DNA from 2 places in the Clostridium lamae genome. Region 1 is predicted to be linked to the other one. Evidence: riboswitches for the same ligand, from Rfam matches in the RefSeq annotation. Region 1 holds a riboswitch; the other holds the start of a gene.
What was found. A riboswitch is a leader RNA that binds a small molecule or an ion and turns the genes downstream of it on or off. The one in region 1 is predicted to bind S-adenosylmethionine.
Positions count from the first base shown of each region.

Region 2: it holds a riboswitch for S-adenosylmethionine, as region 1 does, so the genes downstream of both, QK892_RS07975 (O-acetylhomoserine aminocarboxypropyltransferase/cysteine synthase family protein) here and QK892_RS03370 (methionine ABC transporter ATP-binding protein) in region 1, are expected to answer to the same signal.

Region 1 covers NZ_JASCQJ010000004.1:49,205-52,399, reverse strand. The annotation lists gene QK892_RS03385 (HD domain-containing protein) at 1-92, shown strand, start outside; gene QK892_RS03380 (hypothetical protein) at 370-537, opposite strand; gene QK892_RS03375 (DUF503 domain-containing protein) at 913-1,200, shown strand; SAM riboswitch class I at 1,283-1,424, shown strand; gene QK892_RS03370 (methionine ABC transporter ATP-binding protein) at 1,544-2,575, shown strand; gene QK892_RS03365 (methionine ABC transporter permease) at 2,575-3,195, shown strand, end outside.
Region 2 covers NZ_JASCQJ010000012.1:32,767-35,961, reverse strand. The annotation lists gene QK892_RS07990 (HD domain-containing protein) at 1-208, shown strand, start outside; gene QK892_RS07985 (winged helix-turn-helix transcriptional regulator) at 375-728, opposite strand; gene QK892_RS07980 (nitroreductase family protein) at 962-1,504, shown strand; SAM riboswitch class I at 1,662-1,775, shown strand; gene QK892_RS07975 (O-acetylhomoserine aminocarboxypropyltransferase/cysteine synthase family protein) at 1,921-3,195, shown strand, end outside.

The DNA of each region.
Region 1 (3,195 bases):
ATACAGATACAGCAAAGGAAATAGCAGAAAAAAGACATAAATTTATGGAAGACTTTTTAGAAGAGTTTTATAAGGAATGGAAGTTTAAGTAATGCACTTAAGTAATGAATAATGCATAATTAGTGAAATAACTCAGGCAAGCTGAGTTATAAATTTTTAAAGTTTTTCAATTTTTAAAATAAAATGCAGATTTGGCATACGTATTTTAAGGGTTGTTTGTTTTAAATATAAAAAAATTATATGTTTATTTTTATAAAATTTTGATATAATATAAATAAGAAAAGCTTAGTGCGTCAACACTAAGCAATCCTTAGAACGTTTATTTTGTTTTAGGGCTATTGGATTTAGATAATATCAACAAAATGGATGCTACTCTTTGCAGGACGGAGCATCTTTTTGTTTGCTTCTAATTTCAATATCAAGACCAATAAATTTTACTGAAATCTTTAAATAATGAATAAAAAGATTATGTTTTAAAACTAATGAAATTATATAAATAATAACAAAGCTTTTTATAATCAATTCTAGCATATCCAATACCACCCCCTAACTATGATGAGATATCACCAATAGTCCTAGGGAGATAAAATGTTCAAAACCCCCGTAGCCATCCTACTACGGACTTTTATCAATGCATAATTCATAATTGATAATGCATAATTGTTGAAATAATTCAGGCAGGCTGAATTATAAATTCCTTTGGAATTAATCCATAACTATTTCATTTTTTCATTTCGATTTTGCGAATGCAAAATAGAAATTTCATTCTTTCATTTTCTAAAACTCCGTAGGAGTTTTCTCATTAATTATGCATTGTGCATTACGCATTATGCATTTTAATTAAGCATTACGCATTATGCATTGTGCATTAATTTTAAGTTTGGGGTATAATATAGTAAAAGGGTGATAATTATGAAAGTGCTAGTAATGACTATAAATTTAAGAGCTGAGTGGGCTCATTCATTAAAAGAAAAAAGAATGATTGTTAGAAGTATAAGCCAAAAACTTAAAAATAAATTTAATATATCAGTAAATGAAGTAGATAATCAAGATTTACATAATTATATTACGATTGGGATATCAGGAATATGTGCTACTAATGCACAAGTGGATTCAACAGCAGAAAATATAATAAATTTTGTTGAAGATAATACTGATGCAGAGCTGATTAATATAAAAAAGGACGTTGTAATATTTTAAATTTTTCTACAATTGTTATTGACAAGCTTCTTTAATAAAGGTATATTAATATCAATAGAAAATTTAATAAACATTTCAATGTTTCTTATCAAGAGTGGTGGAGGGACTGGCCCTGTGAAACCCAGCAACCTTTAATAGGTGTGATAGGCTTAATTATTTTAGCCTAAATTACTCATATTAAGTTTGGTGCTAAATCCTGCAGCTTTTAAGCTGATAGATGAGAGAATAAATTAATAGGTCGTATTTTCGCGCACTAGAGAATTTATTCTCCAGTGCGTTTTTTATTATTTAGAAATTTATAATATCTAGCTGCTGTTTATTTAAGTTCTTAGGGGGGACATAAATGATTGAAATTAGAAATTTAACTAAAAAATTTAATGACGTAGAAGTTATTAAAAATGTTTCATTATCAATAGAAGAAGGGAAGATATATGGAATAATAGGTCATAGTGGAGCCGGAAAATCAACTTTACTTAGATGCATAAATGGACTTGAAAGTTATGAAGAGGGTTCAATAAATGTTATGGGAAAAGAAGTTAATGAGCTAAAGGGATATGAGTTAAGAGAGTTTAGAAAAAAACTAGGAATGATATTTCAGGGCTTTAACTTATTAAATAGAAAAACTGTATTTGATAATATAGCATTACCATTAGAGGTTTGGGGATTTGAAGAAGAATACAAAGAATATAAAGAAAAAATAGGAGATAAAAAAGCAATTAGTTATAGAAACTATAGAAAAAAAAGAATAAATGAAAGAGGAAATGAACTTTTAGATTTAGTAGGTCTTTCTGAAAAGGCAAAAGTAAAGCCAGCTAGTTTAAGTGGAGGCCAAAAGCAAAGAGTAGCAATAGCTAGAGCTTTGGCATTAGAGCCAAAAATATTACTTTGTGATGAAGCAACATCTGCCTTAGATCCTAAAATTACAAAGGATATATTATCACTTTTATCTAAAATAAATAAAGAATTAGGAATTACTATAGTAATAGTAACTCACCAAATGGAAGTAGTAAAAGAGGTTTGTGAAAAGGTTGCATTGATTGAAGGTGGAATTTTAAAGGCAGAAGGAAATTCAGAAGAATTATTCTTAAGACCAGGAGTATCTTTAAAGAAATTCCTTGGAGAAGAAGAGGAAGATATTTTACCTAGCAAGGGCATAAATATTAAATTATATTTCCCAAGTACATCTTCAGAAAATGCTCTTATAACAAAGATGGCAAGAGATTTAGATATGGACTTTTCAATAGTTTGGGGTAAACTTGAAAAGTTTAGAGAAGATATATTAGGTAATTTAGTAATTAATGTTGATGAGAAAGATAAGAACAAGGTTATAGCTTATCTTGAGAGAAAGGAAGTAGTATTGGAGGTGCTTAATTAATGTCAGAAATATTAATAGAAGGATTTAATAAAACAATAATAATGGTCTTTTTCTCAACACTATTTTCAGTAATATTGGGATTTATTCCAGCAATTGCATTAATAGTAACAGCACCAAATGGTTTAAAGCCTAATAAAGGAGTTTATAAGACTCTAGATACAATAATAAACATACTTAGGGGATTTCCATTTTTAATTTTAATGGTAGCAATAATGCCACTTACAAAATTAATAGTAGGAAAATCTATAGGAACTACAGCAGCAATAGTACCACTTACTATAGCAGCAGCACCTTTTGTAGCAAGAATTATAGAATCAGCTTTAAAAGAAGTTGATTCAGGAGTAGTAGAAGCAGCAAAATCCTTTGGAGCATCTAATACACAAATAATATTCAAAGTTATGCTTAAAGAAGCAGTGCCATCAATAATTTCAGGATTAACACTAACTATAATAAGCATAATTGGATATTCAGCTATGGCAGGAACAGTAGGAGCAGGAGGACTTGGTGACTTAGCAGTAAGATACGGTTATCAAAGATACCAAACAGATGTAATGATAGTAACAGTAATAATTTTAGTAGTAATTGTACAAGTTTTACAATCACTAGGAAATTACTTATAT
Region 2 (3,195 bases), on a different contig from region 1:
AACTATAGAAGCAAAGATCTATAAGGCTATTGATTCTCTTGAAGCATTAATTCAACATAATATTTCTGACTTGTCTACATGGATTCCAAAAGAATTTGACCTTAATCTAACATATGCTGATGATAAGGTAGCTTTTTCTGATTATCTTAGACTATTAAGACAAGCCATTCGTGAAGATACTATCAAGAAGATTGATGCAGAAAAATAAGATTAAATTGGTACTGATACAAATAAGAGATAGGGATTTTATGACAATTTTATATTGTGTAGGCTATTTCTCTATATTTTTTGAGGGAGAAATAGCCTTTTTATTTTACTTAAAATTACAAATTGTATAAAAGGACCTAATATAAAAAATATTAAATATGGGTAAATTAAAGAGAGACATTTGAATTAGTAGAATTGTTGTTTTCCAAATAAGATTCTCCCCAAATACACAATGCATTAAGAATAGGAATAAGGCTTTTTCCAAATTCAGTTAATGAGTATTCTGTTTTAGGAGGTACAACAGGATAAACAATTCTATTAATTATCTTGTCTTTTTCTAAGTCTCGTAACTGTTGTGTAAGCATTTTGTCAGTTGCTTTTGGCATTAATTTATGCAATTCGCTATATCTTAAAGTTTTGCCCATTAAGTGCCAAAGTATAATGGCTTTGTATTTTCCACCAATAAGATAAATTGGCGCTTCTATTGGGCAAGTAAATGTAATATTACAATTTGAATCCATTTTATTACTCCTTACTATCTTTTAAGGTAGTATATACCTAAAAAGTGCATTCTTGCATTATAGTTTGTTATGTTTATAATTATAGTATAGATTAATCTACATAACAAGGCTTGTAAATATATATTTTAAACCTAATATGGTAAAAATAGATATAAAGATATGCGTATATAAATGAGTAAATTATTATATTATGAAAATATGAATTAATAAATTTAAGGAAAGAGGTATTTAGAATGGATGCAATAACAATGATAAAAGAGAGAAGAAGTGTAAGAAAATTTAAAAATGAAAAAGTAGATAGAGAAGTTATGAAAGAAATAGTAGATATAGCTAGATGGGCTCCATCATGGGTAAATTTTCAAATAGCTAGATATACGTTAATTGACAATGAAGAGATTATTCAAAAGTTTGCAAATGATGCAGTTAAAGGATTTGTTTATAATATGGATACTTTAAAAAATGCAAAAGGTGTTGCAGTACTAAGCTTTGTAAAAGGAAAAAGTGGGAAATCAGAGCAATATGGTATTGAAAGCTCAAATGAGAATACTTGGGAAGTATTTGATGCAGGTATAGCATGTCAAACATTCTGTTTAGCAGCACATGCTAAAGGGATTGGAACCTGTATAATGGGAGTAATAAATGAAGATTCAATTGCTAAAATTATAAATTTACCTGAGGAAGAAACAGTAGCAGCTCTTATCGTTTATGGATATCCAGATGGCGAAGCAGTTCCAACTAATAGAAAGAGTGCTGAAGAAATAATGCGTTTTATATAAACATAATATAAAAACTTTATTTAACTTGAATAATGGAACCCCCTACTCACTAAAAAAGTAAAATTAGATTATAACTTAATAATAAATTTATTTGCATATTGAACTAATAATGGAAATAAGTGTATAATATATTAAAAGTGAATAATCGGATATAAGTCTTTTATCAAGAATGGCGGAGGGACCGGCCCTGTGAAGCCTAGCAACAGCTGATTATTATAAATCAGAATTGTGCTAAATCCTGCATAAAAATTTATTTTATGAGAGATAAGAGAGAGTTTTTTATGCCAATTTTATATTGTGTGTATAGGCTATTTCTCTATATTTTTGATGGAGAAATAGCCTTTTTATTTTACTTAAAATTACAAATTGTATAAAAGGACCTAATATAAAAAAATAATAATTAAGGGGGATTTTTTATGAGCAATAAAAAATGGAGTAAAGAAACAATATGTATAAAAGGGGGATACAATCCAACACCAGGAAATCCAATAGCCGCACCACTATTCCAAAGTACATCATACAATTTTGAAAATGCAGACCAAGTAGCAAATTTATTTGATTTAAAAGAAAGTGGTCATTTATATTCCAGAATAAGTAATCCAACAGTAAGTTATTTAGAAGAAAAGTTCACTAAATTAGAAGGTGGGGTAGGAGCAGTTGCCGTTTCTTCTGGACAAGCAGCATCAGTATTAGCAGTATTAAATATATGTGAAGCTGGAGATCATATAATATCTACTTCAACTATATATGGGGGAACCTTCAATCTTTTTTCAACAACTTTAAAAAGATTAGGAATCGAAACAACATTTATTAGTCCAGATATAAGTAAAGAAGAAATATTAAGTAAGGTTAAACCAAATACAAGATTATTATTTGGAGAAACCATAGGAAATCCAGGATTAAATGTTTTAGATTTAAAAAAATTTGCAAGTGCAGCTAAAGAAGCACAAATACCATTGATTGTTGATAATACAGTAGCAACTTCATATCTATTAAACCCATTTGAATATGGAGCTAATGTAGTAATTCATTCTACAAGTAAATATGCAGATGGACATTCAGTAGCTTTAGGTGGAATTATAGTAGATGGTGGTAATTTTAATTGGAATAATGGAAGGTTTGATTGCTTAGTTGAACCAGATGAGAGCTATCATGGGTTGCAATATGTAGATACATTTGGTGAATCTGCTTATATAGTTAAGTTAAGAGTTACTTTGTTAAGAGATTTTGGAAGTACAATGAGTCCATTTAATGCATTTTTAACTAACTTAGGATTAGAAACTCTTCATTTAAGAATGGAAAGACATAGTAGTAATGCTTTAGCTTTAGCTAAGTACTTACAACAGCATCCAAAGGTTAATTGGGTAAGCTATCCTTTACTAGAAACTCAAAAAGATTATGAAGTAGCACGTGAATATCTACCAAAAGGAGCATCAGGAATATTAACTTTTGGAATTAAAGGAGGAGTAGAAGCTGCTAAAAAACTTATTGATGAATTAAATTTAGCTAAATTGGTAGTACATTTAGGTGATGTTAGAACAACTTTATTACATCCAGCAAGTACAACTCATAGGCAGCTATCAGAAGAAGATATGATTTCAACAGGAGTAACTAAAGACTTAATAAGAGTTTCTGTAGGAATTGAAAATATAGATGATATTATAAATGATTTTGAACAAGCATTGAATAAG